DNA from 4 places in the Micromonospora sp. NPDC005087 genome. Region 3 is predicted to be linked to each of the others. Evidence: riboswitches for the same ligand, from Rfam matches in the RefSeq annotation. Region 3 holds a riboswitch; each other region holds the start of a gene.
What was found. Region 3 has a riboswitch for cyclic di-AMP ahead of ACFYPS_RS05610 (coiled-coil domain-containing protein). Riboswitches for the same ligand answer to the same signal wherever they lie in the genome.
Positions count from the first base shown of each region.

Region 1: another riboswitch for cyclic di-AMP. It lies ahead of ACFYPS_RS09195 (coiled-coil domain-containing protein); the one in region 3 lies ahead of ACFYPS_RS05610 (coiled-coil domain-containing protein).
Region 2: another riboswitch for cyclic di-AMP. It lies ahead of ACFYPS_RS14640 (NlpC/P60 family protein); the one in region 3 lies ahead of ACFYPS_RS05610 (coiled-coil domain-containing protein).
Region 4: another riboswitch for cyclic di-AMP. It lies ahead of ACFYPS_RS24675 (C39 family peptidase); the one in region 3 lies ahead of ACFYPS_RS05610 (coiled-coil domain-containing protein).

Region 1 is NZ_JBIALB010000003.1:207,173-214,629, forward strand. It holds gene ACFYPS_RS09170 (STAS domain-containing protein) at 80-442, shown strand; gene surE (5'/3'-nucleotidase SurE) at 467-1,294, opposite strand; gene ACFYPS_RS09180 (PfkB family carbohydrate kinase) at 1,291-2,268, opposite strand; gene ACFYPS_RS09185 (SRPBCC family protein) at 2,447-2,914, shown strand; gene ACFYPS_RS09190 (hypothetical protein) at 2,993-3,511, opposite strand; gene ACFYPS_RS09195 (coiled-coil domain-containing protein) at 3,629-4,693, opposite strand; cyclic di-AMP (ydaO/yuaA leader) riboswitch at 4,699-4,831, opposite strand; gene ACFYPS_RS09200 (cation diffusion facilitator family transporter) at 4,973-5,890, opposite strand; gene ACFYPS_RS09205 (AAA family ATPase) at 5,997-7,457, opposite strand, start outside.
Region 2 is NZ_JBIALB010000005.1:165,974-173,430, reverse strand. It holds gene ACFYPS_RS14655 (NlpC/P60 family protein) at 173-1,171, shown strand; gene ACFYPS_RS14650 (N-acetylmuramoyl-L-alanine amidase) at 1,236-2,690, opposite strand; gene ACFYPS_RS14645 (hypothetical protein) at 2,739-3,218, opposite strand; cyclic di-AMP (ydaO/yuaA leader) riboswitch at 3,449-3,584, shown strand; gene ACFYPS_RS14640 (NlpC/P60 family protein) at 3,597-4,637, shown strand; gene dcd (dCTP deaminase) at 4,724-5,302, opposite strand; gene ACFYPS_RS14630 (pyridoxamine 5'-phosphate oxidase family protein) at 5,402-5,959, shown strand; gene ACFYPS_RS14625 (zinc metalloprotease) at 6,038-7,021, opposite strand; tRNA gene ACFYPS_RS14620 (tRNA-Gly) at 7,269-7,342, shown strand.
Region 3 is NZ_JBIALB010000002.1:137,424-144,880, forward strand. It holds gene ACFYPS_RS05605 (carbonic anhydrase) at 103-831, shown strand; gene ACFYPS_RS05610 (coiled-coil domain-containing protein) at 887-1,906, opposite strand; cyclic di-AMP (ydaO/yuaA leader) riboswitch at 1,911-2,041, opposite strand; gene ACFYPS_RS05615 (YibE/F family protein) at 2,208-3,584, opposite strand; gene ACFYPS_RS05620 (heavy metal translocating P-type ATPase) at 3,895-5,988, shown strand; gene ACFYPS_RS05625 (metal-sensitive transcriptional regulator) at 6,028-6,324, opposite strand; gene ACFYPS_RS05630 (heavy-metal-associated domain-containing protein) at 6,479-6,688, shown strand; partial or broken gene ACFYPS_RS05635 (hypothetical protein) at 6,703-7,457, shown strand, end outside.
Region 4 is NZ_JBIALB010000011.1:200,946-208,402, reverse strand. It holds gene ACFYPS_RS24685 (CDP-glycerol glycerophosphotransferase family protein) at 1-1,233, shown strand, start outside; gene ACFYPS_RS24680 (alpha/beta hydrolase) at 1,251-1,997, opposite strand; gene ACFYPS_RS24675 (C39 family peptidase) at 2,163-3,008, opposite strand; cyclic di-AMP (ydaO/yuaA leader) riboswitch at 3,235-3,376, opposite strand; gene ACFYPS_RS24670 (hypothetical protein) at 3,670-4,434, opposite strand; gene ACFYPS_RS24665 (hypothetical protein) at 4,585-4,989, opposite strand; gene ACFYPS_RS24660 (polysaccharide pyruvyl transferase family protein) at 5,386-6,711, shown strand; gene ACFYPS_RS24655 (glycosyltransferase) at 6,801-7,457, shown strand, end outside.

The DNA.
Region 1 (7,457 bases), on a different contig from region 3:
AGGCCGTCAAAGGAATACTGTCGGTCGCGGCCCGCGTACTGATGAGGCGCCCGGGGGACGGGCGGGTGGAGGTGCTCGCGTGAGCCTGTCGATCGTGAAGTCGGTTCTGTCCGGTGGTGTCGTGGAGATCGCCCCGCGCGGCGAGATCGACGTCGACACAGCGTACGAGGTGCGCGAGGCGATCGCGGAGGTGCTGGCCAAGGGCCGCCCCCTGCGCATCGAGCTGAACATGAGGCTGGTCACCTTCATCGACTCGGTCGGCATCAGCGCGATGGTGGCCGGTTTCCAGACCGCCGAGGTGAGCGGCGTGAAGCTGGTGGTCACCGAACCGAGCCGGTTCGTGCACCGGCAGCTCTGGGTGACCGGCCTGCTCGGCCTCTTCGGCGCCCCCGAGCCGTACTTCGCCGGCACCGCCACCCCCGAGGTGCTTCCCGGCGCCTGAGCGCCGACACCCGGCCCACGCCGGTCAGGGCTGTTCGTCCAGGCCGGTCAGGTCGACGTCGGCCACCTCGGTGACCGCCCGGATGGCCGTCACGGACGCGTACCCCGCGGCCAGCAACGCCACGTCCGTGCCGGGCTGCGCGGCCTGGCCCGGCTCCTCCAGCGACGTACGCACGAAGCCGTGCCCGGATTCGGCCACCGTCATCTGCACCTGACCGAAGCTGGCCAGCGTGCCCCGGCGCACCCCGCGCAGTCGCCCGTGCGGCAGGTCCGGGGCGTTGACGTTGAGCACGCTCTCGATCGGCGCGGCGGTCAGCCGGGGGAGCAGATCCAGGGCGACCCGCGCGGCGGTGCTCCAGTTGCGCTCGGCGTCGCGTACCCGGGCGGCGGCGTGCACCGCGGCGCCACCGCTGGCGGCCGTCGCCTCGCCCGCGGAGAGCACGTCCAGCGAGACCGCGATCGCCCGGCAGCCGTTCGTGGCGGCGGTGAACGCGGCGCCGACCGTGCCGGAGTGCAGTACGGCGCGGCCGGCATTGGCACCCCGGTTGATGCCGGAGAGCACCACCGACGGCGGCGGGCCGAAAGCGCCGTGCAGCGCGATCAGCGTGATGAAGCCGGGCGAGCCGCCGACCCCGTACGCCGGCACGCCCGCCAACTCCGGCAGCGGGTGGTCGTGCACCACCACCCGCCCGTCCTGCTCCAGGGCGCTCATGGCGGCGCTGGTACCGCTCGCCTCCTCCAGCGGCGCGGCGACAACCACATCCAGGCCCCGCTGCGCCGCCGCCCAGGCCAACGCCTGAATCCCCGGCGCGGCGATCCCGTCGTCGTTGGTGACGAGCACGCGGAGCGTCATCGTTCGACCGCCCGGTCGGCCAGTTCGTCGGGGGTGGTCCGCTCCTGTTGTCGGCTGTCCGCCGGGACCAACCGGACCCGCTCCACCAGACCGGTGATCGAGTCCAACCGCCCGGTGCCCAGCCCGTGCCGGGTCACGTTGAGCGCCCCGGCGGCGGCGCCGGTCCGGATGGCGGTCCGGATGTCTCCACCGCCGGCCACCACGGCGGCCACCCCGGCGGTCATCGAGTCGCCCGCGCCGCGCGGGTCGGCCGCCTGCAACCGGGGCATCTCCACCTCGAACAGCTCACCGTCGATGAGCGCGAGCGCCGGTTCGTCGGCCCGGCTCACCACCACCGTCTCGGCGCCGGCGGCGTGCAGCTCGTATATCGCCCGGGTGAGCTCCGCGCTCTCCCCGTTGCGGGCGCGGCCGTCGCGGATCAGTTCCTCGTGGCTCACCTTCAGGAAGTACACCCCGCTGTCCAGCACCGCGCCGAGGTGATCGCCGGAGAGGTCGACCACCACCCGGCCGCCGTTGGCGCCGAGGTCGGCGGCGAAACGCCGGTACAGGTCGGCCGGGACGAGCCACGGCTCGTTGGGTCCACTGAGCACGCTCACCGACGCCCGCAGCCCCTCGCCGAGGGCCAGGTTGTACAACTCGTCGAGCTCGTGCCGGCTCAGGGGCTGCCCGGGCACATCGGCGATCTCCCGCCGGGACCCGTCCCGGCGGTCGTGCACGTACCCGCCGCTGCCGGAGTCGCGGACCACCACCTTGAGGTCCACTCCCTCGCTGACGAGCAGCGGCTCCAGCACCTGGCCGATCTCGCCGCCGAGGGCGGTGCAGAGCACCACGTCGACCCCGAGCGACATCACCATGCGGGCCTGCCAGACGCCCTGCCCGCCCGGGTGCAGGTGCAGCTCGGGCTGGTCGTTCGGCTGGTCGACGGTCACCGTCAGCTGCGGCGTGGGCGCGAAGACCATCACGTGCCCGCTCACCGGTCGTACCCGTTCATGCTCACGCCCTCCGTCGCCCGTCACGGCCGGTGGTTCCCCACCAGCCGACCGTAGTGGGAACGGGGTGTGCGTGCCGAGGCAACGGTCCGTGTCCGTCCGGGCGTTGCCAGCCCGACCGGGGTACGGGACGATCGTGCGACCAACGATGGCGGGAGACGGTGTGCTCAGGAGCGATACCTTCAGCTACACCGTCCAGGCCCGGTGCGAGCCGCGGGAGGCGGCGGCCCTGCTGAGCGATCTGACCCGGCAGGGTGAGCTGCACCCGCTGATCGTCCGGGTCCGCCGGCTGCCGCCCCGGCCCGGCGCCCGGGCCAGCTACGCGATCAGCGACCGACTGGTGGCCGGCCCGCTCCGCTTCCGGACCAGCTACCAGGCGGACGTGCTGATCAGCGAGGACGACGAGATTGTGACGGTGGCCCGCCAGTGGCCGGCCACGACGGTGCGCAACCACACCCGGCTGCGTGGCGAGCCGGACGGCCTGGTCCGGGTCGACGTCGAGATCACGCTGACCGCGCCGGCCCCGCTGTTCGGGTACGCGTTCCGCCAGGCCCGGGCGGCCCACCTGGCCCTGGCCACCCGGCTGGGCGCGGCCCTGGACCGCCCCGGCGAGACCCCGCCCGCCACCTGATCGCCCGCCCCGCGCTCGGCCGCCCGCGAAGATCGTGCTCGATCCTGGATGTAGTGGCCTGCCGCCGAGAGGAGGCCACTAGATCCTGGTTGCGGCGCGATCATGGCCGGTCCGGCCCGCGACGGTGGGCCGCGCCGCCGGCCGTCGACCCCACGGCTTGTACGTGGACAGCACCGTCGCAATGATCATGAGGCTGGTCGACACGGCCGGCGCGATCACCAGGTCGGCGCGGTCCCGGGCGGGCAGGGCGGCGCCCAGCGCGCCGGCGTGCCGCAGGTTCGGGGTGAGCAGGAACAGCACCAGCCCGACCATCACCGTGGTGAGCACGAGTTTGACCACCACCCATCGGTAGCGCAGCAGGCCCCACGGGGTGAGCAGCGCGCTGGCCACGCCGACCAGCCAGACCAGCACGCTCAACGGCGCGAACAGCACGGTGCCGACCAGCGCGGCGACCGGGTAGACGACGGCCGGGTCGGCGCCGCGTTGTGCCGCGACGCCGAGCGTGAGCAGCGTCAGGTCGGCGCCGAGCCAGCCGAGCGAGGTGACCAGGTGCAGGGTGAGCAGCGCCTTGCGGGCGGTGGGCGGGATCCGACGCATACCAGGATGCTGCCCGCCGGGCCCGGTCCGGGCGTCCGACCGTCGGCGACATCCCGGGTACGTCCGCTGACGTACCCGGGGTCCGGCGCCCCGCGAGGCGGGGCGCCGGCCGGCGGGTCAGTACACCGACAGGTGCACGTGGTTGGTGTGGTCGCTGGACGGGTCGCCGCCCGCCCCGCTGTACGACTTCCACCCGCTGCTGGGCAGCCAGATCTGCCTGTACCAGATCACGTACAGCACGGCGAGCCGGTCGGCGTTGCGGATGAAGTACGCGGCCAGGTTGTTGCCGTACGTCTTGTCACCGCCGGTGGCGTCGCCGCCGAAGCCGCCCTTCTGCGCGGCGAAGTCGCACGCCCGGCCCTTCGGGTGCTCGCCGGAGCCGCCGTTGCGGTGGCAGGAGACGTACCGGGTGAAGCCGGCCGCCTTGGCCTGGTTGAGCGCGTGCAGGGTGCGCGGGGTGATGCAGCCGGAGGCCGGGGTGGGGTCGTTGACGCTGCACGACTCCGACGGCCAGGAGCCGTCGGAGTTGCGCGGCGCGGCCGTGGCGTTGGCGGTGGAGGTGCCCCGGTTCGAGCCGCCGTCGGCGGTCGTACGGGCCTTCGTGGTGGCCACGGTCAGCGCCCGTTCGGCCTGCTCCTTGCGCTTGGCCATGACCGTGACCTGCTTGCGCTGCTCACGGATCTCGCCGTCCAGGGCGATGCGGGTGCGATTGACCTCGTCCCTGGTGGCGGTGAGGTCGCGCAGCGCCCGGTCCTCGTTGGCGGCGACCGCGTCCAGCGTGACGGCCCGGTCCATGAAGCCCTCGGGGGTGCTGCTGCTGAGCAGCGCCGACACCGTGCCGAGCCGGCCGGTGCGGTAGGCCAGTCCGGCGATCTCGTCGACCTTGCCGCTGCGCGCCGTGAGTTCGATCTCGGTGGTCTTCAGCTGGGTGGCGAGCTGCTGCTGCCGCCGCACGGAGGTGTCCAGGGCGCGTTTCGCGTCCAGGTATCCCTTGCTGGCCGCCTCCAGTTGGGCCCGCAGCGCCGGGGTGCCGCCCTCTTCGTCTCCGTCGGGTGCCGCGGCGGCCCGCTGGCCGGTCGGGGGAGCGGCCGAGGCGGCGCCGGCCGGGATCGCGACGCTGAGGGCGAACATCGCGACGATCAGGGCCGCCAGTCGGGCGGCGGGTGGTCGTGCTGGTACCACTACGCATGTCCTTCCGTCAGCCGCCGACCGGGTTAGCTGACGGGTTCGGGACGGAAGATCCCTACCGCGGACGCGGATGCACCCCAGGAACATGGTTCCCCGGTTCGCCCCGTTCGGGCGATTAGGCGGCGACCGCCACCGGCGCCGGGAGGGCGCCGCCGGGTGGAGGCCGGGACCGAGCCTACCGGTGCCGATGGGACCAGTGCAGCCGATGTGACGGACGGTGCGTGCGTCGTCACGGAAAATTCCGGCCAAGCCGAGTAAAACTCCTGAAACGCACTACCATTCGACCGAACCGCACGCCCCGGGGGCCGCGCCGGGTTCGATCTGCAACGTCGCGTGCTCGATCCGGAAGTCCTCGTGCAGGGCGGTGCGTGCCGCGGTGAGCACCACTCCGACATCCGCGCCGGGCGCCATGGTCAGGTGCGCGGAGGCCACCTCCATGCCCGAGGTGAGCGTCCAGACGTGCAGGTCGTGCACCTCGACCACGCCGGGCACCGCGGCCAGCCGGTCGTGCACGGCCGTGACCTGGAGGTGCTCCGGGGCGGCCTGCACCAGGATGCGGACCGCGGCCCGTCCCAGCCGCCAGGTGCGCGGCAGGATGAACACGCCGATGGCGACCGCGACCAATGGGTCGGCCCACCACCAGTCGGTGACCTGGATGAGCAGCGCCGCGCCGATCACGCCGAGCGAGCCGAGCAGGTCGCCGAGCACCTCCAGGTAGGCGCCCTGAAGGTTGATGCTCTCCCGGGCGCCCGCGCGGAGCAGGCCGAAGGCGGCCACGTTGGCGAGCAGGCCGAGCACGGCCACCGCGAGCATCGGACCGGCCAGCACCTCGTGCGGGTCGCCGAACCGGCGGATCGCCTCGATCACCACGTAGACCGCGACACCGGAGAGCAGGACCGCGTTGGCCAGCGCGGCGAGCACCTCGAGTCGGTAGAGCCCGAAGGTGCGTTGCGGGTCGCCGGTGGCCCGCCGGGTGGCGGTGATCGCGGCGAGCGCCATCCCGATGCCGAGCACGTCGGTGAACATGTGGCCGGCGTCGGAGAGCAGGGCCAGGGAGCCGGTGTGGAACGCGGCCACCGCCTCGACCACCATCAGGGCGGCGAGCAGCCCGAACGCTGTCCAGAGCCGCCCCCGGTGCTGGTGCGCGGCGTTGGTGACCGACCCGTGGTGGTGGTCATGACCTGCGCCCACGAGACCACCCTCCGCCGTCGATCGGGACCGGGTCAAATGTATGCTCACATCGCTATGTATGCAAGTGTACGGCAGGTCGCCGACCCGCGAGGGGCGCCGCCGCAGGTCAGCCCGTCGGGTCGATGGTGGTGAGGCGCTGGGTAGCGCGGGAGAGCGCGACGTAGAGGGTGCGTACCCCGGCGCCCGGATCCGCCCGGATCTCGCTCGGGGCGATCAGCACCACCCCGTCGTACTCCATGCCCTTGGCCTCCAGGCTGGTCACCACCTGCAGCCGCGGCGCACCGAGCGCGCCGAGCCAACCGGCGACCTCGTCGCGGCGGGGGACCGGGGTGATCACCCCGACCGTGCCCTCCACCTCGGCCAGCAGGCCGGTGGCCGCCTCCACGGTCGCGGTCTCCAGCTCGGTGGCGGGCACCACCAGCTCGACCGGATCGACCCCGGTGGAGCGGACGGCGGTCGGCAGCGGCAGGTCGGGATAGATCCGGCGGATCTCCGCCGCCGCCACCGCGAAGATCTCCGCCGAGTTGCGGTAGTTGGTGGTCAGCGTGAAGTCGTGCCGCTTGCGTCGGCCCAGCGCCTGGTCCCGGGCCCGGTTCAGCTCCTCCGGGTCACCGGTCCACGCGGTCTGCGCCGGGTCACCCACCACCGTCCAGGAGGCCAGTCGGCCGCGCCGACCGACCATGCGCCACTGCATCGGCGAGACGTCCTGCGCCTCGTCCACCACCACGTGCGCGTACTCCCGGTAGTCCGCCGGCCGCTCCCGGGCCGCCGCCCGCGCGGCCCGCTGCCGGTCGCCGAAGCTGCTCAGCTCGCGGACCCCGCCCGCGAGCTGGAACGGGTCACGTCGGGCGCGGGCCGGCTGCGCCGGCTTGCCGAGCAGCGCGTCCAGCTCGTCCAGCAGCGCCACGTCGGCGATGGTCAACCCGGCGGCGTCCAGATTCTGGTACGCCGCGCTGAGCAGCCGGATCTCGGCGGTGGAGAGGATCCCACCCGCGTACCGGCGCAGGCGATCCGGTCGGGCCAGCCAGCCGAGCACGTGCCGGGGGTGCAGCCGTGGCCACCACGCCTTGAGAAACTCCCGGAACTCCGACCGCTCGGCGATCTCGTCCTCGAAGGCCCGCTGCTCCGGCAGCCGGCCGATGCCCAACCGGCGAGCCTGTGCCCACAGCGCGGCGAAGACACCGTCGAAGCCGGCCCGACGGACCTCGTTGCGCCGGGCACCCCGGTTCAGCACGCGGTCCCGGATCCCGTCCAGTTCGGCCCGGTCCAGCCGCAGCAGCGTGCCGCGGTAGAGCAGCCGCAGCTCGCCCGGGCCGCCCGGCACCGCGTCCCGCACCGCGCGTTCCAGCACCCGGCGCATCCGCAGCGAACCCTTCACCGCCGCCACCTCGGGTGAGTCGGTGCGGGTGGCGGTCATCCCCGGGAATAGGGTGCCCAGCGAGTGCAGGGTCGCGGTGTCCTCGCCGAGCGAGGGCAGCACCGAGGCGATGTACTCCACGAAGACCGAGGACGGGCCGACCACCAGGATGCCGCCGCCCGCGTACCGGCTGCGGTCGGAGTACAGCAG
Region 2 (7,457 bases), on a different contig from region 3:
CCCTTGGTGTGCAAGCGGTTGCGCGACAGTGACGGTGACGCCTCCCGCCTTGATTCCGCTGCTGCGCTTCCCTAATGTGAGGCACCGACCGCTGTGGGTCGTCTGCCTCGGCCCTTCCCTCACGCGAGGCGCCCGGCGGTCGGTTGCAAAGGAGTCGGTGCCGGTGGCAACCATGCCCCCTCATCGTCACGCCCCGGGACTGCCCGCTCGGTCGGGCGGTCTGCGCAGGGTCGCCCACCGTCTACTCGTCCTGGTCGCCGCCGCGGCGGTCGGCGCTGGCGTGCTCTCCGCGCCCGTGCAGGCCGCGCCCACGGTCGACGAGATCGAGGCGCAGATCGACAAGCAGTGGGAGCGGTTGGAGCCCACCATCGAGCAGTACAACAAGGTGCGGTCGCAGCTGAAGACCAACCGGAAGAAGTCGTCCGAGCTGCAGAAGAAGATCGAGCCGCTGGCGCTGCAGAGCGAGCTGGCGCTCAACCGGGTCGGTGACCTCGCCTCCCGGTACTACATGTCGGGTCCCTCCCACGACATCGGCGCGTTGCTGATCAGCGCCAAGCCGGACACGCTCACCGAGCAGCTCACCGTCCTCGACCGGCTGGCCGCGCGGGAGCGCAAGGAGGTCGAGGGCGTGCTGGCCGTCCGGGCCAAGTACGACGGCCAGAAGCAGAAGCTGGACGCGCTGATCGCCACCCAGACCAAGCAGCAGAACGAGCTGGCGGCGAAGAAGAAGCAGATCGACGGCGAGATCAAGCGGCTCGAGGCCTCGCTGCCGAAGACGACGATCAAGACCGAGGGCTGCCCGACCATCAACGGGGTGGCCAACGCGGCCGCCCAGAAGGCGATCAAGACCGCCTGCCAGCAGGTCGGTGACCCGTACGTCTGGGGCGCCACCGGCCCGAACTCGTTCGACTGCTCGGGCCTGACCCAGTACGCGTACAAGGCGGCCGGGATCTACCTGACCCACCACACGGGTGACCAGTGGCACGAGGGCAAGGCCATCTCGCGGGCCGACGCCCGCCCCGGTGACCTGGTCTTCTTCTTCAGCGACCTGCACCATGTCGGCCTGTATCTGGGCAACGACAAGATGGTGCACGCGCCACGCGCCGGCAAACCGGTGCAGGTGGCCAGCATCAACAACATGCCGGTCGCCGGGTTCCGCAGACCCGGCTGATCCAGCAGCCACGACGAGGGCCCCCGGTCGGACGACCGGGGGCCCTCGTGCCGTTCAACACGGTTCAGTGCGGTGCGTCCACCGGAGACGGCAGGAGCTGCACGTCGGCGAGGTCGACGTACATGATCCGGTGACCGAACTGGATCTGCGCGTACCGGTTCTGGCCGCGGATGACCGTCCAGTCGCCCGGCGAGGAGCCGTCGAACGTGGTGGCCCGGTAGTACTCGCCCGGCAGCACCGCGCCGACGGCGTACCGCTGGCCGGCCGCCAGGGTGTACTGCAGCGGCGAGATCGGCTGGTATGGCACCCCGGCCGGGTAGGCGGCCTCCTCGGGGTACGCCCGCCCGTACACGGGGATGGTGGCCCGTCCGGGCTTCGGGGTGGCCACCACGCCGACGGTCCAGGTGGCGGTCGGCGCCGACGCCGGGTTGTGGAACCACGCCTTCTGTCCGAGATACCAGATCGCCGTCCAGTCGCCCTGCCGACCGGCGAGGGCGTACGTCTGGCCGGCGGAGGCCCGGGTGCCGTGGTCCGACACCTCCATCGTGTTCGGGGTGCCGTCGGGGCGCAGTGCGATGTCGTTGACCAGCGGCGCGTCCGCGGACGGCGCACTGCGCAGCACCACCGACGATGAGCCGCGCGGCGCGCACGGCACACCGGCGGTGACGCAGCCGGTGAACGCCGGCTGGTTGGTGGCGTAGTCGGGGCCGATCCGGACCAGCCCGGAGGCCGGGATGCCGGTGTCCAGCCGCGGCGCGTGCAGCAGCGTGAAGTAGTGCGTCCAGTCCCAGTACGGGCCCGGGTCCCAGTGCATCCCGCGCACGGTGGAGGCGACGGTGCCGGGCACGTTGTCGTGGCCGATGATGTGCTGGCGGTCCAGCGGGATCCCCAGCTGCAGGGCGAGGTGCCGGACCAGCTTGGCGGAGGTCCGGTACATCGCCTCGGTGTACCAGGTGCCCTGCGCGGCGAAGCCCTCGTGTTCCAGCCCGATCGACTTGGCGTTGACGTACCAGTTGCCGGCGTGCCAGCCGACGTCCTTGGTCTTCACGTGCTGGGCGATGTGCCCGTCCACCGAGCGCAGCGAGTAGTGCCAGCTCACGTAGGTGGGGTCCTGGACGAGTTGCAGCGTGGTCGCCCAGCTCGCCTCGGTGTCGTGGATGACGATGTACTCGATCTTCTGCCGGCCGGGTCGGTCGGAGAGGTCGTGGTTGCCGTAGTTCCCGGCGCCGAACGCCTCGTAGGGCGCCGGGATCCACTCGCAGGAGATGGTGCGGGGGCACTCCAGCCCGTCGGGGCGGGCGAGCCGGCGCAGTCCCAGCCGGTCCAGCCAGGAGCGCTGCGGTTGGATTGCCCGGGCCGGCAGCGTGATCCGCTGGCCGTCGTCGGTCACCCGGGACTCGCCGGCGCCGATGGTGGTGAACACCTCGTCGGCGAAGGCCGCCGCGGCGTCCGCGCTGTCCGCGCCGGCGTAGCGGGCCACCGCGCCGTACCAGGCTGCCGGGTCGGTGCCGGCCCCCACCGGTGCGCCCAGTTCCCGCTGGTACGCGGCCAGCAGTGCCGCGCCGCCTCAGATGTTGACGCTCGGGTCGGTGCGCAGCGACTCGGGGGCGGCGCCGGTCAGTGCGGCGGCGGCGTCCATGGTCTGCAACGCTGCGGCGGGCGGCGCGGGATCCTCGGCGGGTCGGGGCGCCATCTCCCGTGCGGGGCGGGAGTCGTCGCCGCGCGGGTCCTCGGTGCCGGCGTCGTGGTGGCTGCGCCCCGGTAGGGCGGCCACGTGCCGGGCGTCGGTCAGGTGCATCGGGCCGTAGCCGCCGCTGGTACTCGGCGTGCCGGCGTTGCTGTCCCAACGTGACTCCAGATAGGAGACGCCGAGCAGCACGTCGGCCGGTACGCCGTACTCGGTCGCCGCGGCGGCGTACTGCTGCTGGCGGTCGGCGGTGGGTGCGGCCACGGCTGGGCCGGCGGGTAGGGGAACCGCGGTCGCGGCGGCGACCACGGCGGCGGCGAGCAGCGCGCGCCGGCCGGTGGACAGGGTTGGACCGTGCATCGAACCCCCTAGATCTGAAGGGCGAAGTGAGGTCACCTTCGCCCCGCCCGGGGCTCCCGTCAATACCTTTCGACCTACCGAGGTTCGTGGAAGGAAACCTTCGTTCCCGGCCGTCGTCGCCGGCAATCGGTACGGAGTGTCACGGCCCCACCGGTTGCGGATCGGTAACGGTCGTCTCTACTCTGGTCATTCGTCGGGCCGACAGCAGCTCCGCCCACCCGGGCGGTAACGGACCGACACCGCCGAGTCGCTTCCGAGCGAGCCGGGGACCCAGGTTTCTGGGGTGAATCCGCAGCCACTGCGGTAGGGCGTCCACCTTCCCGCCCGAACCCGTCAGCTAACCCGGTAGGCGGTCGGGAAGAAGGAGTACGGAACCCGGTGGCTCACCATGCCCCGCGGCCGTCGTCCGAGCGGTCGGCGTCAGCCGGCCCGACGTCGATCGTGCCGCGCTCACGCTGGTCCCGCTTCACCACCGCCCTCGCCGCCCTGGTCGGCGTTGCCGTCGTCCTGACGGGCAGCGCCACGGCGGCCCACGCCGACCCCTCCGTCGCCGAGATCGAGCGCCAGATCGACGCCGACTGGAACAAGCTCGAACCGATCATCGAACGGCACAACGCCACCCGGGCCGACCTGGCCGCGAAGCGCAAGCAGGCCAACGCGCTGGCCGCCCGGATCGCCCCGCTGGAGCGCCAGGTCGACGCTGCGATGGACAAGGTCAGCTCCCTGGCTGTGCGCGCGTACAAGGGCGAGAACGTCTCCACCGTCAACGCCGTGCTGGGCAGCCGGTCACCGAGCGACGTGGTCGGGCAGCTCGAGATGCTCGACCGGTTTGCGCACAACCAGCAGCAGGACGTGCGGCAGGTGGCCGACCTGCGTGACCAACTGGCCGCGCAGAAGGCGCCACTGGACGAGATGGTGGCCCAGCTGACCCGGACCGAGGCCCAGCTGGCGGCCAAGAAGAAGCAGATCAACGACGAGATCGACCGCCTGCAGAAGCTGCGCCTGAAGGTTTACGGCAACGGTGGCGGCGGTCCGCTGCGTCCGGCGCCCTGCCCGGCCAGCTACCCCGGCGGCGGTGCCGGTGTGGCCGTCAAGTTCGCCTGCGCCCAGATCGGCAAGCCCTACGTGTGGGGTGCCGAGGGTCCGAACTCGTACGACTGCTCCGGGTTGATGCTGGCCGCCTGGGCCAAGGCCGGTGTGTCGCTGCCGCACAACGCCGCCCAGCAGAGCCGGGTGACCAAGGACGTCAGCCGGGCCAACCTACGCGCCGGTGATCTGGTCTTCTACTACAGCGACATCCACCACGTCGGGATGTACGTGGGTAATGGCTGGGTCGTGCACGCCTCGCAGGCCGGTCAGCCGATCAAGATGAAGAAGGTCGACGACGGCCCGATCCACAGCTACGGCCGCCCAGGCTGAGATGTAAGCAGGGGCCCCTTCTTAACGCCTCCGGTATAGGAGGGGCCCCTTACTAACACGGCGGGCGCATTGCCCGACGAGTGGCTTCAGCGGGTCGGCCAGGTGCGCCAGTGCTGCCAGGCGCGGCTCGGGGTCGGCCCGCGCTGCCCCTGGTAACGCGAGCCGTACACCACCGAGCCGTACGGGTGCTCGGCCGGCGAGGAGAGCCGGAAGATGCAGAGCTGCCCGATCTTCATGCCCGGCCAGAGGGTGATCGGCAGGTTCGCCACGTTGGACAGCTCCAGCGTCACGTGCCCCGAGAAGCCCGGGTCGATGAAGCCGGCGGTGGAGTGCGTGAGCAGACCGAGCCGGCCCAGGCTCGACTTGCCCTCCAGCCGGCCGGCGAGCTGGTCGCCCAGTGAGATGACCTCGAGCGTCGAGGCCAGCACGAACTCGCCCGGGTGCAGCACGAACGGCTCGCCGTCAGGCACCTCGACGACCGAGGTGAGGTCGTCCTGCTGCATTGCCGGGTCGATGTGGGTGTAGAGATGGTTGTTGAAGACCCGGAACAGCCGGTCGAGTCGTACGTCGATGCTGGACGGTTGGACCAGGGTGGGCTCGAACGGCTCCAGGCCCAGCGTGCCGGCCTTGATCTCGGAGACCAGGTCGCGGTCGGAGAGCAGCATCGGACCACCATAGCGGCGTTTGCCGCAGTGACAGGATTCGGTGCCGGTGACCAGCGCGTCGAGGTCGCTGATCGTACATTTGTTCGATAGAATGTCCACATGGCTTCCTGGTCCGAATTCGCCGCCGACGAGCCCCGACTCGCCGACGGGATCCGCGTTCTCCTTCAGCAGTACGGGCCGGGCTTCGGCTATCTGGCCACGGTCCGCGCCGACGGCGGGCCCCGGGTCCACCCGGTCTCCCCGGTCATCACCGACGAGGGTCTGTTCTGCTTCGTCATCGACTCTCCGAAGCGCCGTGACCTCGAACGGGACGGCCGTTACGCGCTGCACTCGTTCCCGCCGGAGGAGAGCGACGACGAGGCGTACGTGGCGGGGCACGCCTGGCCGGTGACCGATCCGGCTCGGGTGGCGCGGCTGGCGCAGAGCGCCCGGGCCGAGCCGCAGGTCGACTGGCGGCTGTTCGAGTTCACCGTCGACGTGGCGATGCTGACCCGCCGCGACCAGCACGGCATGGGCATCACGGGTGGCGCGCAGGGCCGGCCGGCGGTCCAGGTCTGGCTCGATCCGCACGCCCCGCCTGCGGCGGCCGGCCCGGCCCCCGTACCGCAGACCCGCCCGGTCCGCCGCAACCGTGACGTCCAACGCTCGGCCGCCTGACCGGGGCCGGGGTCCTGGGGAAAGACGCCGGTGCCGGCTCCGTCGTGACGGAGCCGGCACCGGTGGTACGCGGGAAAGCTACGCGGCGCGGTACGCGTTCCACACGGTCAGCATGCGGCTGGCCTGGCCCGGCGTGAACTGGTACATGCACGAGTCGTAGGTGTAGTCCATGAAGTTGGTGATCGGGTCCAGCCCGGCCGCCGAGCAGGTGTTCCGCCCGGTCGGGCACTCGTACGCCGGCGACGCCTCGGCCGGGGTGTCGCTGACGCTGTCACCCGAGCCACCGCAGCCGCCCTGGAAGGTGTGGTAGAGGTTCAGCCAGTGGCCCACCTCGTGGGTGCCGGTGTCGCCCTGGTTGTAGTTGGTGGCCGTTCCGCCCGGCAGTGACTCGTTCAACGCGACCACGCCGTCCATGCTGCTCAGGTTCCGCTGCGGGAAGGTCGCCCAGCCCAGCAGGTCGTTGCTCAACTCGCCCAGGTAGATGTTGAGCGTGTTCTTGCCGCCCACCCGCAGCGAGGACTTCATCGACCGCTCCGCCGACGAGCCCTGCACGATCGGGTACCAGGACGGATTCGTCACCCGGTTGATCTTGTCGAGGCGGAAGGCGAAGGCGGTGACGGCACCGCCGGTCGCACCGGAGTACGCCTGGTTGAGCACGTTGATCTGGGCGGTGATCAGCGAGTCCGGGATGTTGCCACCCGCACGCGTGCTGTTCTCCTGGATCACGTGCACCACCACCGGGATGGTGACGGTGGCCAGTGCCGTGGCACCGGCACCGACCCGGAAGTTGGCGCGTTCGCGCAGCGCCGCCGCCAGGTCGGCGTCCCGCTCGCGTACCTGCTTCGCGGTCAGCTCGTTCGGGTCGTGCTTCGCCGCCGCGCCGGGCTTCATCCGGGCGTTGGCGTGGCTGCCGGTCGGCTCCACGCAGGCGCCACCGGGGGCTGCGGAGAACGCCGAAGCAGCCGGAACGACGCCCACCGCGGCGGTGCTGAGCAGCAGCGCGAGAGTCGTCGAAGCGACACCGGCGGCACGCCGGGTCAGCAGGTTGGGACGAAGTCCCATGGGCCACCTCTTTTTGGCGACGTGGCAGGGGGTGTGTCACGCCGTGGCTGGCAAGGTGTGGCAGACGTTACAACTCATCGATGCATTTGAGAATGGCCATATCTTGTCATAAGGAAACTACTTTCCGTGCACGGTGGCTCAGGGGGGCAATGGTGGTTCTCCGCGGTGGGGCGGGTGGTCGGCCGTCACGTGGGGGCGGGGTACCTGGGTGCACTGGCTGGGTGACTCAGGTACAGTGGTGCCGCTCGCGGGTGTAGTTCAATGGCAGAACATCAGCTTCCCAAGCTGACAGTGCGGGTTCGATTCCCGTCACCCGCTCCACGATCAAGGCCCTGGCCAGGACACAAGTCCCAGCCAGGGCCTTCGATATTCCAAGGTCAGCGACCGTGCTACGACCGGCCGGTACGGCCCGATGGCCTGACGGCGGGCCGGGCCT
Region 3 (7,457 bases):
CGCATCTTGTGGTGCGTGTGACCGTGGAACCCGGACCAGCGCCCGCCGCCGCCCCGCTGATGAGTCGGTTGAGCAGGTCAACGCGTGGAAAGAGGTGCGGGGATGAGCCGTCCCGGTACACCCGGCCAGCAGCCGGGTTCGCAGCGTACTGCCGACCCGACGCCGGCACTCACCGAGCCGGCCCAGGCGTACGCCGAGCTGATCGCCGGGAACCGGCGCTTCGTCCGCGGCGCACCCCGCCACCCCAACCAGGATGCCGGACACCGGGCCGCGGTGGCCGACGGGCAGCACCCCTTCGCGGTGATCGTCGGCTGCTCCGACTCACGGTTGGCCGCCGAGATCATCTTCGATCGTGGGCTGGGCGACCTGTTCGTGGTCCGTACCGCCGGGCACACCACCGGCCCGGAGGTGCTGGGCAGCGTGGAGTACGCGGTGACCGTGCTCGGCACCCCGCTGGTGGTGGTGCTCGGCCACGACTCGTGCGGTGCGGTGCAGGCCGCCCGTGAGTCGGCAGCCACCGGCAACCCGCCCCAGGGGCACCTGGGCGCGGTGGTCGACGCCGTGCTGCCCAGCCTGCGTCGGGCCGAGGCGGAGGGGGTGGACGACATCGGCCGCATCGTCGACATCCACATCGCACAGACCGTCGAGGCGCTGCTCGGGCAGTCGCCCGTGCTGGCCACCGAGGTGGAGCGGGGGCGGTGCGCGGTGGTAGGGGTGTCGTACCGGCTGGCCGCCGGAGTGGTGCGTCCGGTGGCCGCCGTGCCGGCCACGACGCTCGACGGACCGATCGACGCCAGCACGCCGGTCGGTCCGGCCGCGCCCGCCGCCTGAACGCGTCGAGGGCCGCTCCGCGTCACGCGGAACGGCCCTCGACGGAGAGCGTGGGTCAGAGCAGCGACATGTGTACGTGGTCGGTGTGGTTCGACGGCCCGCTGTACGACTTCCAGCCGGTCGCCGGGAACCAGATCTGCCGGTTCCAGATCACGTAGTAGATGCCGAGCCGGTCGGCGTTGCGGATGAGGAACGCGGCGACGTTGTTGCCGTACGTCCGGGTGTCCTCGTTGTGCCACGGGCTGAAGCCGCTCTTCTGCAGAGACCAGTCGCAGGCGCGGCCCTTCGGGTGCTCCCACGGCCCCCCGGATCGGTAGCAGCCGACGAACCGGTTGAATCCGGCCCGCTTGACCTCCTTGTACGCGTGCAGCGTGCGCGGGGTGACGCAGCCGGACGTGGTCGGGTCGTTCTGGCTGCACGACTCGGACTTCCAGTCGCCGTCGGCGGTCCGGCCCGGGCCGAGCCGGGCGACCGGTGAGGTGGCCGACACCAGCCCGCCGGTGAAGCCCTTCCCACCGACCAGGGCGAGGGCCTTGTCCGCTTCGCGCTTCTCCTTGGCCATCAGGGCGGTCTGCTTCTGCTGCTCGCGGACCTCCGCGTCGAGGGCCAGCTTGGCCTGCTCAGCGCGGGTCTTCACCGCGTTGACCTCGGCGAGCTTCTTCTCGTTGACCATGTTCATCTCATCGAGTGCGGCGGCACGTTGGACGAACGAGTCCGGGGCTTCGCTCTCCAGCAGCATCGCCAGCGGGCCGATCCGGCCGGTGCGGTACGACTGGGCGGCGATCTGCCCGACCTGCGGCGCCAGTGCGTTCAGGTCGGCCTTGGCCCGGTCGACATCCAGCGCCAGCTGCAGCTGCTTCTTCTTCGACGTGTTCAGTTTGGACTTGGCCGCGGAGAATTTGCGGTTGGTCTGCTCGATCACGTCGTTGAGCAGCTGGGGCTCGCCGTCCTCCTCGTGCCCGGACGGTGTGGGGGTCGTCGGGGCGGCCTGCGCCGGGAGGGGCCCGGCGAGCACGGTCAGTGCGGCGATCACGGCCACCACGGGTGTCAACCAGCGGCGTAGGGGTGCCGTCACAATGTTCCCTTCCGTCGACCGCCGACCGGGTTAGCTGACGGGTTCGGGGCGGAAGTGGCCCCTACCGCTGTCGCGGATTCACCCCACGTACCTGGGTTCCCGGCTCGCCGGTTGGCGATTGGGCGGTGGCACCGCAGGCGCCGCTTCGCGCCTTCATCGGTAACCGGCAGTGAGGTTACCCGAGAGCCCACCGGCTGAGCTACGCCCTGATACCGACTAAAAGCGTCATTTCGCCATGGCGCTGAGTGACCAGTGATGCGGTTCTCAGGGCGGACGCCCGACGTGGTCACGTTGAGGAGTGTCACCATGCCGTATCCGTGCTCCTGTTCGGCTCTGGCCACCGGTCGGTGGCGGTGGATGAGGGTGTGGTCCGCGTCGGGTCGGGCGACGTGAGGTCGGGCCGATCCGTGCGCGGGGAGCTCAGCGCCGCCAGTGCCTCGGCGCGGTCGGGCTGGGGTCGCGGGGCGGGCGCTTCGGCGGCGGGCGCGGTGGTCTGCCGGCCGGCTGCGGTCACCATCGCGGCCAGCCCGGTGGTCAGCGGTACGGCGGCGATCAGCCCGAGCGTGGCGACCCCGCTGCGGACGATCTCCTGCGCGAGGAACTCGCTGGTCAGGATCTGCCCGATCGGTCGCGAGTCAGCGGTGAGCAGGAGCAGCAGCGGCAACGAGGCGCCCGCGTACGCCAGCACGATGGTGTTGACGGTGGAGGCGATGTGCGCCCGGCCGACCCGGGTCGCCGCCCGGTAGAGCTGCAACCGGGTCAGCCCGGGGTTGGCGTTGGCCAGCTCGGTCACGGTGGCCGCCTGGGTGACGGTCACGTCGTCGAGCACCCCGAGCGAGCCGATGATGATCCCGGCGAGCAGCAGGCCGTGCAGGTCCACGTCGGCCTGGAACATCGACAGGGTGGTGGCGTCCTCGCTGCCGAAGCCGGTGAGGTGCGTGGCGCCGCTGACGATGGTGGCCAGTACGCCGGTGAGGACCAGGCTGCCCAGGGTGCCGAGCACCGCGACCGAGGTCTGCGCGCTGACCCCGTGCGTCAGGTAGAGCACCACGAACATGATCAGCGCGGCACCGACCACCGCTACCAGCAGCGGCGACCGGCCGGCGCCGATTCCGGGCAGCACGAAGGTGAGCAGGATGGCGAAGCTGGCGGCCAACCCGGCCAGAGCGGCCAGGCCCCGCCACCGGCCGAACGCGACGATCGCGGCGGCGAAGATCACCGCCAGCCACAGCAGCGGCGCGCCGCGCTGGTGTTCGGCGATGTTCCAACTGCTGGCGGTCGGATCGGTCGGGTCGGTCAGCTCCACCAGGATGACCTCGTCGTCGACCTCGACCCGGGGCGCGCCGGGTCCGGCGGGCACGGGTGTCTGGATCCGCTGGCCGGAGGCCGGCCCGTCGTTCACCCGGACGTCCACCGTGCCGCACGGCCCGTCCCCGACGCTCGGTGTGCCCTCGGGGTTCGGCGCCGCCGCTGGGCACGGCTCGGTCACCACCCGGGTCACCGTGCCGTGGTAGCGCGGCACGTTCGCACCGCCGTCGGTCCGCGGTGACCCGTCGCGAGGCCAGAGCACGACCGCGGCGAGCACGGTCGCGACGAAGAGGGGCACCACCGTCGCGACGAGGATCCGTCGCACCCGGGGTGGGGCGGACGGAGCGGAGCGGGTGTGGTCGGAACCCAATGCGAGACTCCCAACGATCCGGTGCGGGGTACGTGCCGACGGGCCGGTCGGTTCACCGCCGCCGCGGGAAAGCGGCGACGAGCGCGCCGGATCGCTGGACGGCGACCTCGTGACCACGCAGGGTGAAAGCTCGGCCCGGTCGGCGGGAGGTGACGCCACAACGTGGCGGCACCTCTGCCCAACTGCGTAGCGGGATCCGGAGGGCCATCGTCGGAATGCTAACCAGCCCGACCCGGGGACGCAGGTCGTGCCGGAGTGTCGGGTGGTCGAACCGCTCGCGTGGCGGGTTCCGGACCGGCATGTTGGAGTCATGCCCGCTCCGTCGCCGCCCGACCCCGATCGTCCCGCCGTCGACGAGCGCCACGCCGGGCCCGGTGGCCACCAGCGACACGCCGACGGCGGGCCACATCAGCACGACAAGCACGCCGGGCACGATCCGGCGATGTTCCGCCGCCGGTTCTGGGTCTGCCTCGTGCTCACCGTGCCGGTGGTGTTGACCAGCCACCTGGTGCTGGACCGGCTCGGCCTCGGGCTGGACGTCCCGGGCCGGTCCTGGGTCGGGCCCGTGCTCGGCTCGGTGGTGTTCTGGTGGGGCGGCTGGCCGTTCCTGGTCGGCGCGGTCCGCGAGGTCCGCGATCGGGCGCCGGGCATGATGCTGCTGGTCGCGATGGCCATCACCGTCGCCTACACCGCGTCACTGGCCACCAGCGTGGGCGCCTTCGACCTGGATTTCTGGTGGGAGCTTGCCGCGCTGGTCACCATCATGCTGCTCGGGCACTGGCAGGAGATGAAGGCCATCGGTCAGGCCAGGGGCGCGCTCGCGGCACTGGCCGCGCTGCTGCCCGACGATGCCGAGCGGGTGGCGGCGGACGGGCGGGTCGAGCCGGTGCCGGTGACCGAGCTGCGGGTCGGCGAGGTGGTGCTGGTCCGGCCGGGTGGGCGGGTTCCGGCGGACGGGCGGATCGTCGACGGCGGCGCCGAGCTGGACGAGTCGATGATCACCGGAGAGTCGCGTCCGGTCGCCCGGTCGGCAGGGGACCGGGTGGTGGCCGGCACCGTCGCCACCGACTCGGCGATCCGGGTCCGCGTCGAGGCGCTGGGTGAGCAGACCGCGCTCGCCGGCATCCAGCGGATGGTCGCGCAGGCGCAGCGCTCCGGCGGGCGGGCCCAGCTGCTGGCGGACCGGTTCGCGGCCGCGTTGTTCTACCTGGCCACCGGCACCGCCGTGCTGACCGTGCTGGTCTGGACCGCGCTGGGCCGGCCCGACGAGGCGGTGGTCCGCGCGGTCACCGTCCTCGTGATCGCCTGCCCGCACGCGCTCGGGCTGGCCATTCCGTTGGTCGTCGCGCTCTCCACCGCACTGGCCGCGCGGTCCGGGATCCTGGTCAAGGACCGGTTGGCGCTGGAGCGGATGCGGACCGTCGACGCGGTGCTGTTCGACAAGACCGGCACCCTGACCCGGGGCGAGCACGTGGTCACCGACCTGGCGACGGCACCCGGCGTCGCGCGGGACGAGGTGCTGCGGATCGCGGCCGGCGTGGAGTCCGACAGCGAGCATCCGCTGGCTCGGGCGATCGTGGCGGCGGCCGGGAGCGTCGGACCGGCCCCGGCCGTCGGGTTCCGGTCGCTGCCGGGGCGCGGGGTGCAGGCCACCGTCGACGGTACGCAGTACGCGGTGGGCGGTCCGGCGCTGCTGCGGCAGCTGGGCCTGTCGCTCCCGGCCGAGCTGGAGGCGGCGATCGGCCACTGGTCGGCGCGGGGCGCCGCGGTGCTGTACCTGGTACGGCCGCCGGACGCCGTGCTCGGCGCGTTCGCGCTGACCGACGAGGTACGTCCGGAGGCCCGGGAGGCCATCGTCGAGCTGCGCGCCGCGGGCGTCCGCGCCATCGCCATGATCACCGGTGACGCCCGTCCGGTGGCCGAGGCGGTCGCCGCCGACCTGGGTTTCCGGCGGGGTGTCGACGAGGTCTTCGCCGAGGTGCTGCCGGCGGAGAAGGACGGCCGGGTGGCCGAGCTTCAGCGGCGGGGGTTGACCGTGGCGATGGTCGGCGACGGGGTGAACGACGCGCCGGCGCTGGCGCGGGCGGACGTCGGCATCGCGATCGGCGCGGGCACCGATGTGGCGATCGAGTCCGCCGGGGTGGTGCTGGCCTCGTCGGACCCGCGCGGGGTCGGTGCCGTGGTCCGGCTCTCGCGGGCGTCGTACCGGAAGATGCGGCAGAACCTGGCCTGGGCGGCGGGCTACAACGTGGTGGCGCTGCCGCTGGCGGCCGGGGTGCTGGCGTGGGCCGGGGTGGCGTTGAGCCCGGCGCTGGCCGCGGTGCTGATGTCCGCGTCCACCATCGTGGTGGCGCTCAACGCCCAGTTGCTGCGTGGGGTACGCCTCGACCCGGAGACCGAGTGACGGCCCGGTCCGGTCGGACCGGGCGAGCGTCACCCGGTCTCAGCCGCGCTTCATCAGCCGGCCGACCGCCGCCATCATCTCGGTGGCCATCTCGTCGGCCCGGCCCTCGGCGGCGCCCTCGTGCATGCAGTGCCGCGCGTGCCCGTCGAGCAGCCCCAGCGCCACCTTGTCCAGCGCGGCCTGGATCGCGGAGATTTGGGTGAGCACGTCGATGCAGTAGCGGTCGTCGTCGACCATCTTCTCGATGCCCCGGACCTGCCCCTCGACACGGCGGAGCCGCGCGAGCAGTTGATCCTTGCTGGCGGTGTATCCGCGGATCGGAGTGGGTGCGGTCATGGCGACCAGGGTAGCCTACCCCCGGGGGGTATGGTACTGTCCCTTTCTGTCGGGGATACCCCCACCGGGTACCGGTACAACACAAGGACAGACGTCCGCCTTCGATTTACCCCTGGGGGGTATAGGCTCGGAGGTGGCGGAGGGAGACGGTTCGATGGTCAACACGACGTACCAGGTGCAGGGCATGACCTGTGGGCACTGCGTCAGCTCGGTCAGCGCCGAGGTCGGCGCCATCGCGGGTGTGCGCGAGGTTCAGGTCGACCTGGCCACCGGCCGGGTCACCGTCAGCAGTGACCAGCCGCTGGACGTGGAAGTCGTCCGGACCGCCGTCGACGAGGCCGGCTACGACCTCGTCGACGCCTGATCGAGAGGCCCGGCATGAATACGGTGACCAGACTGGGCGGATTCGCCCTCGGCCTCGCGGCGGTCTTCGGCGCGGCGTACGGGATCGGTCAGGTGGCCGGTCCCGCCGCCCCGGTCGCCGAGAACCGGCACGACGACGGGGCCGCCCACGAGCCGGGCCCGGCCGGCCACGGAGAGCACGATGAGGCGGCCGACCGGCTCCCCGGCGGCCTGCTCGTCGCCGACCGCGGCTACACCCTCGAACCGGTCGCCGCGCCGGCCGGCGAGTTCGCCTTTCGGATCGGCGGCCCGGACGGCCGACCGGTGACCCGGTTCGACGTGGCGCACGACAAGCGGATGCATCTCATCGTCGCTCGGCGGGACCTCTCCGGCTTCCGCCACGTGCATCCCGACCTGGCCCCGGACGGCACGTGGCGCGTCGCCACCCCACTGGCCGGCCCCGGGCAGTGGCGGGCGTTCGCCGACTTCGCCCCGACCGGGGGAGAGCCGCTGACCCTCGGGGTGGACGTGACGGTCCCCGGAACGCTGGCCGAACGGCCGCTGCCCGCGCCGGCGACCAGCACGACCGTCGACGGCTACACGGTCACCCTGGCCGGCGCGGTGCAGCCCGGCCGGACCTCGCCGCTCACACTGACCGTCAGCCGGGACGGGCGGCCGGTGACCGACCTGGAGCCCTACCTGGGCGCGTACGGCCATCTCGTGGCGCTGCGCCGGGGTGACCTGGCATACCTGCACGTGCACCCGGAGGGGACACCCGGCGACGGGCGCAC
Region 4 (7,457 bases), on a different contig from region 3:
CTGCCCGCCGCCGTGGCGCTGGTCGCCAGCCTGCTGGTGGGCGCCTGCGCCGGAGCGGTCGCACTGGACCTGGCCCGGCGTCGCTTCCGGCCAGCCGCCGGCGGTGGGGCGGTGGCCCGCGCGCTGCGCCGGCACCAGCCGGAGTTCCTGCTCTACTTCTCCGCACCGCCCGGCTCGGAGTACCAGGTCACCATGTGGCTGCCGTACCTGGAGCGGATCGGCCGGCCGTTCATGGTCGTGGTGCGCGAGCCCGATTTCCTGGGGCCGATCTCCGCCGCCACCAGCGCACCGGTGGTCTACTGCCCCACCCTCCGGGCGATGGACGAGGCGCTGGTTCCGAGCCTGCGAGCGGCGTTCTACGTCAACCACGGGGCGAAGAACAGCCACTGCATCCGGTTCACCCAACTCACCCACGTGCAGCTGCACCACGGCGACAGCGACAAGGCGCCGAGCGCCAACCCGGTGTCGGGGATCTTCGACCGGATCTTCGTGGCCGGCCCGGCGGCGATCGACCGGTACGCCCGCGCCGGGGTGCAGATCCCGGCGGAGAAGTTCGTGGTGGTGGGCCGCCCGCAGGTCGAGGCGATCGAGGTACGCCCGGAGCCGGTGCGCGGCCTGGCCCACCCGATCGTGCTCTACACCCCGACCTGGACGGGGCACCACGCCGACGCCGACTACTGTTCGCTGCCGGTCGCCGAGGAACTGCTGCGCCGGCTGCTCGAGCGCGGCGCGACGGTGATCCTGCGGGCTCACCCGTACACCGCGCAGAACCCGGCCTCGGCCCGGCAGCTCGGCCGGTTGACCGAGCTGCTGCTCGCCGACCGGGCCCGCACCGGGCGGCAGCACGTGGTCGGCGCGGCGGCCCGGGAGCTGAGCCTGACCGAATGCGTCAACCGGTCCGACGCGCTGGTCTCCGACGTGTCCGGGGTGATCTCGGACTACCTCTACTCCGGCAAGCCGTACGCCGTCACCGACATGGGCGACGAGCGCGAGCGGTTCGTGGAGAACTTCCCGCTGTCCGGGGCGGGCTACGTGCTGCGCCGGGACATGTCGAATGTGGACGAGGTGCTGACCGCTCTGCTGGACACCGATCCGGCGGCCGAGAAGCGCTGGGTCACCCGCCGTCGCTACCTGGGTGACTTCCCCGTCGAGTCGTACGCCGAGGCGTTCCTGACCGCCGCCCGCCGGGAGTTGGCGCCGGCGAAGACCCTCGCCGCCTCCGCACCGGTCTAGGGCCGCCGCCGGACGGCTCAGCGGTACGCGTCCAGCAGCGCCAGCACCGCCCCCGGGTTCTCCACGTGCGCGTTGTGCCCGAGCCCGGGCAGGGTGACGACCGGTACGCCGAACTCCTTGAGCTGCGCGTCGGTGACCATCGGGTCCTGCTCGCCGCGGGCCAGCACCACCGGCACGTCGGTCGCCGCCACCAGCGCGGCGAGGTCGGGATCGCCGACGTCGAACGCGGCCGGATCCATCGCGAGCCGCCACCGGCCGTCGACCTGGCGCAGCCCGGCGTCCACCACCGGGTGGTCCGGCGGGAGCAGACCGGCGAGCCCGGAGACGCGCAGGTAGCGACGGGCCGCCTCGCTGCGGCTGGCGAACCAGCTGATCGGGCGGGTCGCGAGTTCGGCGGCGCGGGTCAGCTCGTCGGGTGACCAGACGGCCTTGATGCCCAGCCCGACCACCGCGTCCACCGGCGATCCGGCGGCGCGGGCGGCCAGCGCCAGGCCGACCACCCCGCCCAGCGAGTGCCCGAGCACGACGATCCGGTCGTCGGGGGCGAGGCCGTGGGCGATCCGCTCGGCGAACCCGGCGAAGGAGTACGACGGCAGCGGCGCCGACCAGCCGTGACCGGCGAGGTCCGGTGCCAGCCACCGCCCCGGCCAGTGCTGCTCAAGCAGCGGCGCCCAGGGCAGCCAGACGTCGCCGGTCGCCCCCATCCCGTGCAGCAGCAGCAGGACCGGCCCGCGGCTGGTGTGACCACGCGATTCATCCACCACGGCCGCAGTCTCCCACGGTTCGCCGACGGGTACGAGAGTCCTCGTCGGCGGCACGACGGCGAACCACCTCGCGCGGTACGGCTTCACCGGCTGTCGACCACATGAAAAGACGCCGCGGGCGCCGGCCCCTTGTGGGGGACGGCGCCCGCGGCGGCTGCGCCCGGGTCAGGCGGAGTAACCCCGAGTGGCGATCCAGTTCGCCAGGTCGATCGTTGTGATCCAGTACGACGGATCGGCGGCGTTCGCCGAGTCGGCGATCCGCACGGTCCGGCCGTTGTCCTTGTAGCCCACCACGGCGATGTAGTGCCCGCCGCCGTAGGAGTGCCAGCCACCATCGGTGTCGGTGGCGTCGCCGGCGATGTTGGCCACCACGCCCCGGCCGGCGGTGATCGCCGCGACCACGTCGGCCTGGAGTCGGTCCATCTGGGCCGGGCTGGGCGCGCCGGCGAACATCCGGGTCCGGTACGGGGAGCCCTTCACCTCGGCGTTGAGCACCCGGGTGGTGTCCAGGGCCGAGTTGGTGCCCATCTCGGTGGTGCCCAGCTCGACGCCGAGCTTGTCCTGGGTGCGGTCGATCCCGGTGGCGCTGAGCGCGTTGCGGGTGGCCGCCGGGCCACAGTTGTAGTACGTGTTCTGCGCCTGGTAGTCGTAGTCGAGCACCTTGGTCGCGGGCGGCTTCGGCGCCGGCTTACGGGTCAGGTCCGGGTTGCCGGTGGCCTTGGCGGCGGGCGACGCGGCGCTGGCCGTCGGGGTGGCGGTGCTCGGCGAGGTGCTGGCCGAGGGGGCCGCTACGCGAGCCTCGCCGCGGGAGGCGACGGTGTCGCTGCGCATCTCGGCGACCGTGGTCGCGGTGTGCTGGCTGGCCGGGGCGTCGTCGGTGCCGGCGATCAGGGCGCCGGTGGTGGTCGCGAGCGCCAGGGCCGCGGCGGAGGCGGCGACGATCTGGTAGGGGCGCTCGGTGGCGAGACGACGGAGCTGACGCTTCAGGGTGTGCTTCACGGGGTCCTCCACGGATCGGGGGGAGAGCGGCACACCGGGCCGGACCGATATCCGGGCAGGCGCCAGCGCGCGGACCGTGGTCCGCGGGTGGTGAACCGCTCAGGGTTGTGCCCGGCGTGGCCGGGCGGGAGAGGCGGTGACCCGGAGGGTCAGCTCACCGGACGGATGAGCGGGGGCACCGCGGCGCCGTGGAGGCGGAGGAACAACCGAGGGGTGGAGAGGTGCTGCACGAGGATGGAACTCCTTCCGACACCGCCTACCGGGTTAGCTGACGGATTCGGGCGGGAAGATCGCCCTACCGCGGGCCGTGGCTCGCAGATTCACCCCGGACTAACTGATGGGTCCCCGGTTCGTTGATCACGATTGAGCGGGTCGGCGCGGCGTCGCCTCTTGCGATCGGTTACCGCACCGGACGGGACGACACTACTGGCCGGCTCAAGCCCTGCCAAGCCAGGTTCACCTGCGTAAACCTGAAATCGAGCGCCAATTTCTGCGCGTATTGCCACTGACGTGACTCGATGGGACAACCGGTTGCGGCGGCGCCTCCGGTCGACAACCGGACAGGCCGTCGACAATGCCGCCGCATTTGCGCGAACATTGCGCCCGACCGTTCCAGCTGCCCGATCCGGCGTCGGTGTGACCGGGCTCACGCTTCCGGTCGGGACATTTCCGGTCAGCCCACCCGCGCCGGGCGCCAGCGCGCCGCGGTCGCCGCACGGGCCGCCGCGGTCGGCGCCGGTCGGACCGGCATCCGGACCGGCCGCAACCGGGCCGCCGCTGCCCACGCCTCCTCGGCGAGCGTGCGGGCCGCCTCGGCGGCCAGTTCGGCATCGCGCCACGTGGATCGTTCGCGCTCGGCGGCGGCCCGGTGCTCGACCCACCTGCCGTCCCGGACAGCGCGGCTCAGCAGCACCTCCTGCTCGACCGGGTGTCGCCGGGGATCCCAGCCGTTGCGGTGTGCGAAAACGTCGGTGAGCTGACGCATCGACAGGTCGCCGCGCCAGTGCGCCGCCATCGCCGCGCGGTGCAGGTAGCGCTCCCGGGCGGCGTACTCCGTCGGGGAGCGCGGCGTGCGGGGGGTGGGCAGCGAACCGGCGCCGGCGAAGCGGCGCGCGGCGCGGTCCGCCTCCTCGTACCCGGCCCAGGCCCGCTCGGCCGCCTCCTGCGCGGCCAGCCAGTCGGCGCGACGTCGGCGGGCGGTCTGCGCCGCGCCGGCGGCGGCGACGGCCACCTCCTCGGCGTACCGGCGCAGGTCCGCCGCCTCGACGGCGGCCAGTTCCCGGGCCGTGGGCGCCGGGGACTCCTCGTCGGTCGGCCGGTCCCGCTCGGGGCGGGCGATCAGCACGGTGAGCACGGTCAGGGCCAACAGGAGCAGTGCCGACCAGATGGCGGCGGCCTGCGGAACCTCGGTCAGGAACCGGTAGAGGACGGTCTCCATGAACGGCACCTCGGGGGGAAGATCGCTGCGGTGGGGAGCCGCACGGCCGACCCGGGCCGGGATTCACCGTGGCGGGCCACGGGCCGACGGGCGGGGTGTGCGGAGGTACGTGATTCGACAGGCGCGGTGGCGGGACGTCGTCCCGGTGGCTCAGAGCCTCGGCGGGGCCCGGGACGCCCGGGTGGCCGGATCGGCGGTGCGCGGCGATCGCTGCGGACCGGTCCCGATCGCGGAGGCGCCGGCCTCCGCCGGCACGGCGGCCTCGACGGCGGGTGCCGCGGCGGGCGCGTCCGGCGAGATCGGCGGGGCGGTGTGGTCGACGGCGACCGGAGCCGCGAGGTCGGCGGCGCCCGTGGGGGCGACCCATCCGGACGACGGAGAGCCCGAGGACACCACCGAGGTGGGCAGCGGGACGGCCGAGGCGGGCGGGGCGGCCGACGCGGGTGACGCGCCCGAGCCGAGGGCCAGGGCGGCGACCACGGCGAGGCTGGTCAGCATCCGCGTCGCCCAGCGCGCCACCCACCACAGCGGACAGGTGAGCGCGACGGGAGGCACGCCCCCACGCTACCGCCGGTGCCGTCCGGGCGCATCGACGCCGGGCGTGTCGGATACCGCCGCGCCGCCGGATCTGACCAGCGCGGACGCTCGTCGTGGACGTCGAGCGGCGGGCCGCTCAGCGGTCGGCGCACGCCGATCGGCGCTCGGTGTCGGCTGTCCCGCTCCGCTGGCGCGGCAGGACGGGAGCCGACCCGGCGCCGGCGGTCCCGGTGCCGCCCGACCGGGCACCGTACCGGCGGCGGTCGGCACCCGTCACCTCGCCGATGGTGACGCCTGCGTATGTTCCGGCTGACGCGTGTCCTAATATTCCGGGACCGGAGGTGACGGCTCGCCCGCCTGTCCAGGCCTGGGCGGTGCTGTGCCCGGGCGCCAGCAGACGAGAGGTGGAGCCCCATGCACCAGCGGATTCTGATGCGGGCGAAGAAGGGCCCCTTCGACGTCTACTCCCCGGAGGAGACGTTTCAGGGCAACTGGATCGGCGAGAACAGCGGCAACCTGGTCTTCAGCCACGCCGCGCACAAGATCCTGCGTACCAGCACCGCCGAGATCACCTCGACCGGCTTCAAGGTCGACCTACGCGACGTCGACCGCATCAACGAGCAGTACGACGTCTACGTCATCCCGCTGGCCAACGCGTTCCGCCGCAGTTACGCGCACCGCATCGAGGCGATGACCAAGCTGGTCGAGCGGTTGAAGATCCCGGTGGTGGTGCTGGGGGTGGGCGTACAGACGAATGTCGCGGGCGACCGGGAGTACCTGCGCCCGATCGACGGTGTGGTCAGCCGGTTCGTCCGCGCGGTGCTCGACCGCTCGCACAGCATCGGCGTACGCGGCGAGATCACCGAGGGCTACCTGCGCACGTTGGGCTTCTCGGCGGTCGACGTGATCGGCTGCCCGTCGATGTTCCTGCACGGCGACACCCTCGGGGTGGAGAAGGGCAAGGCGGCGCTGGAGCCGCACGACAAGGTCGCCCTGACCGTCTCGCCGTACGTGAAGTCCATGGGGAAGATCATCGCTTCGCACCAGCAGCGCTACCCCAACCTGCGCTACCTCCCGCAGGACCTGAAGACCCTGGGCACCCTGCTCTACGGCGACGCCCCGGAGGACCGGGGGAAGACCAGCACCATCCCGATCCACAGCTCGCACCCGCTGTTCACCGAGGACAAGGTGCGGATGTTCCTCGACCCGTGGACCTGGATGGACTACCTCGCCGGCTTCGACTTCGCCTTCGGCACCCGCATCCACGGCACCATCACCGCGCTGGTCGCCGGCACGCCCGGGTACCTGTTCGCGCACGACTCGCGCACCCTGGAACTGGCCCGCTACTTCGACATCCCGCACCGGGTGATGAAGGACGTGCCCGCCGACGTCGACGCCGCCGACCTCTACGAGGAGGCCGACTACACGGCGTTGAACAACGGTCACAAGGCCCGGTACGCCACCATGCTCTCGTTCCTGGCGAAACACGATCTGGGCAACTCGTTCGCCGACGGCGACAGCGCCAGTCGCTTCGACGCGCAGGTCCGGGCCACCACCTTCCCGCCCGCCGTACGCCCGGCCGCCGCCACGGCGACGGAGGAGCTGCTGGCCCGGGTGCAGTGGCTGCACGACCAGAACGGTGAGCTGCGGCGCGAGATCGCGACGTTGGGGGAGAAGCGGCTGCGGGCCCGGGTCGGGCGGGCCCTGCCCGGGCCGGTGCGCCGGATCCTCAACCGTTAACCCCGTGCTGGACCGCTGTTCAGGCGGCCCACGCTCGGGCGCCACGTGAGGTTCCGAGGCCGTCCATCCGCGTCGTCAATGGTGACGAGGTGGTCTTCGAGCCGACGCACGCCCCGCTGCTGACTATCGTCGTGCCGGTCTACGGCGTCGAGGCGTACCTGTACCAGTGCCTGGAGTCGATCCGGGCCGACATCCCGGCGGGTGAGGCGGGGGCGGTCGAGCTGATCGCCGTCGACGACGCCTCCCCCGACGGCTGCCCCGCGATGCTGCGCGCGTACGCCGCGGGTCGCGCCGGCGTACGCATCGTGCACCTGACCGACAACGTGGGCCTGGGGCTGGCCCGCAACGCCGGTCTCGACGTGGCCACCGGGCGGTACGTCTGGTTCGTCGACAGCGACGACTGGCTGCCGCCCGGGACGATTTCCGCGGTGCTCGACCGGCTGCGCCAGCACGAGCCCGACGTGCTGATGCTCGACCACCTCCGGGTGCACGAGGACGGCCGGCGCGAGGTCGACGCCAGCAGCCATCTGATGCGCGGCGTGACCGGCGCGGTCCGCCTCGCCGAGCAGCCGCAGCTGCTGCGGGTGCAGCACACCGCGTGGAACAAGGTCGTCCGTCGCGCCTTCCTCGACGAGCTGGAGCTGCGCTTTCACCCCGGCTGGTACGAGGACATCCCGTTCAGCCACCCGCTGCTGATCGGCGCCGAGCGGATCTCGGTGCTGGACCGGGTCTGCTACCTGTACCGC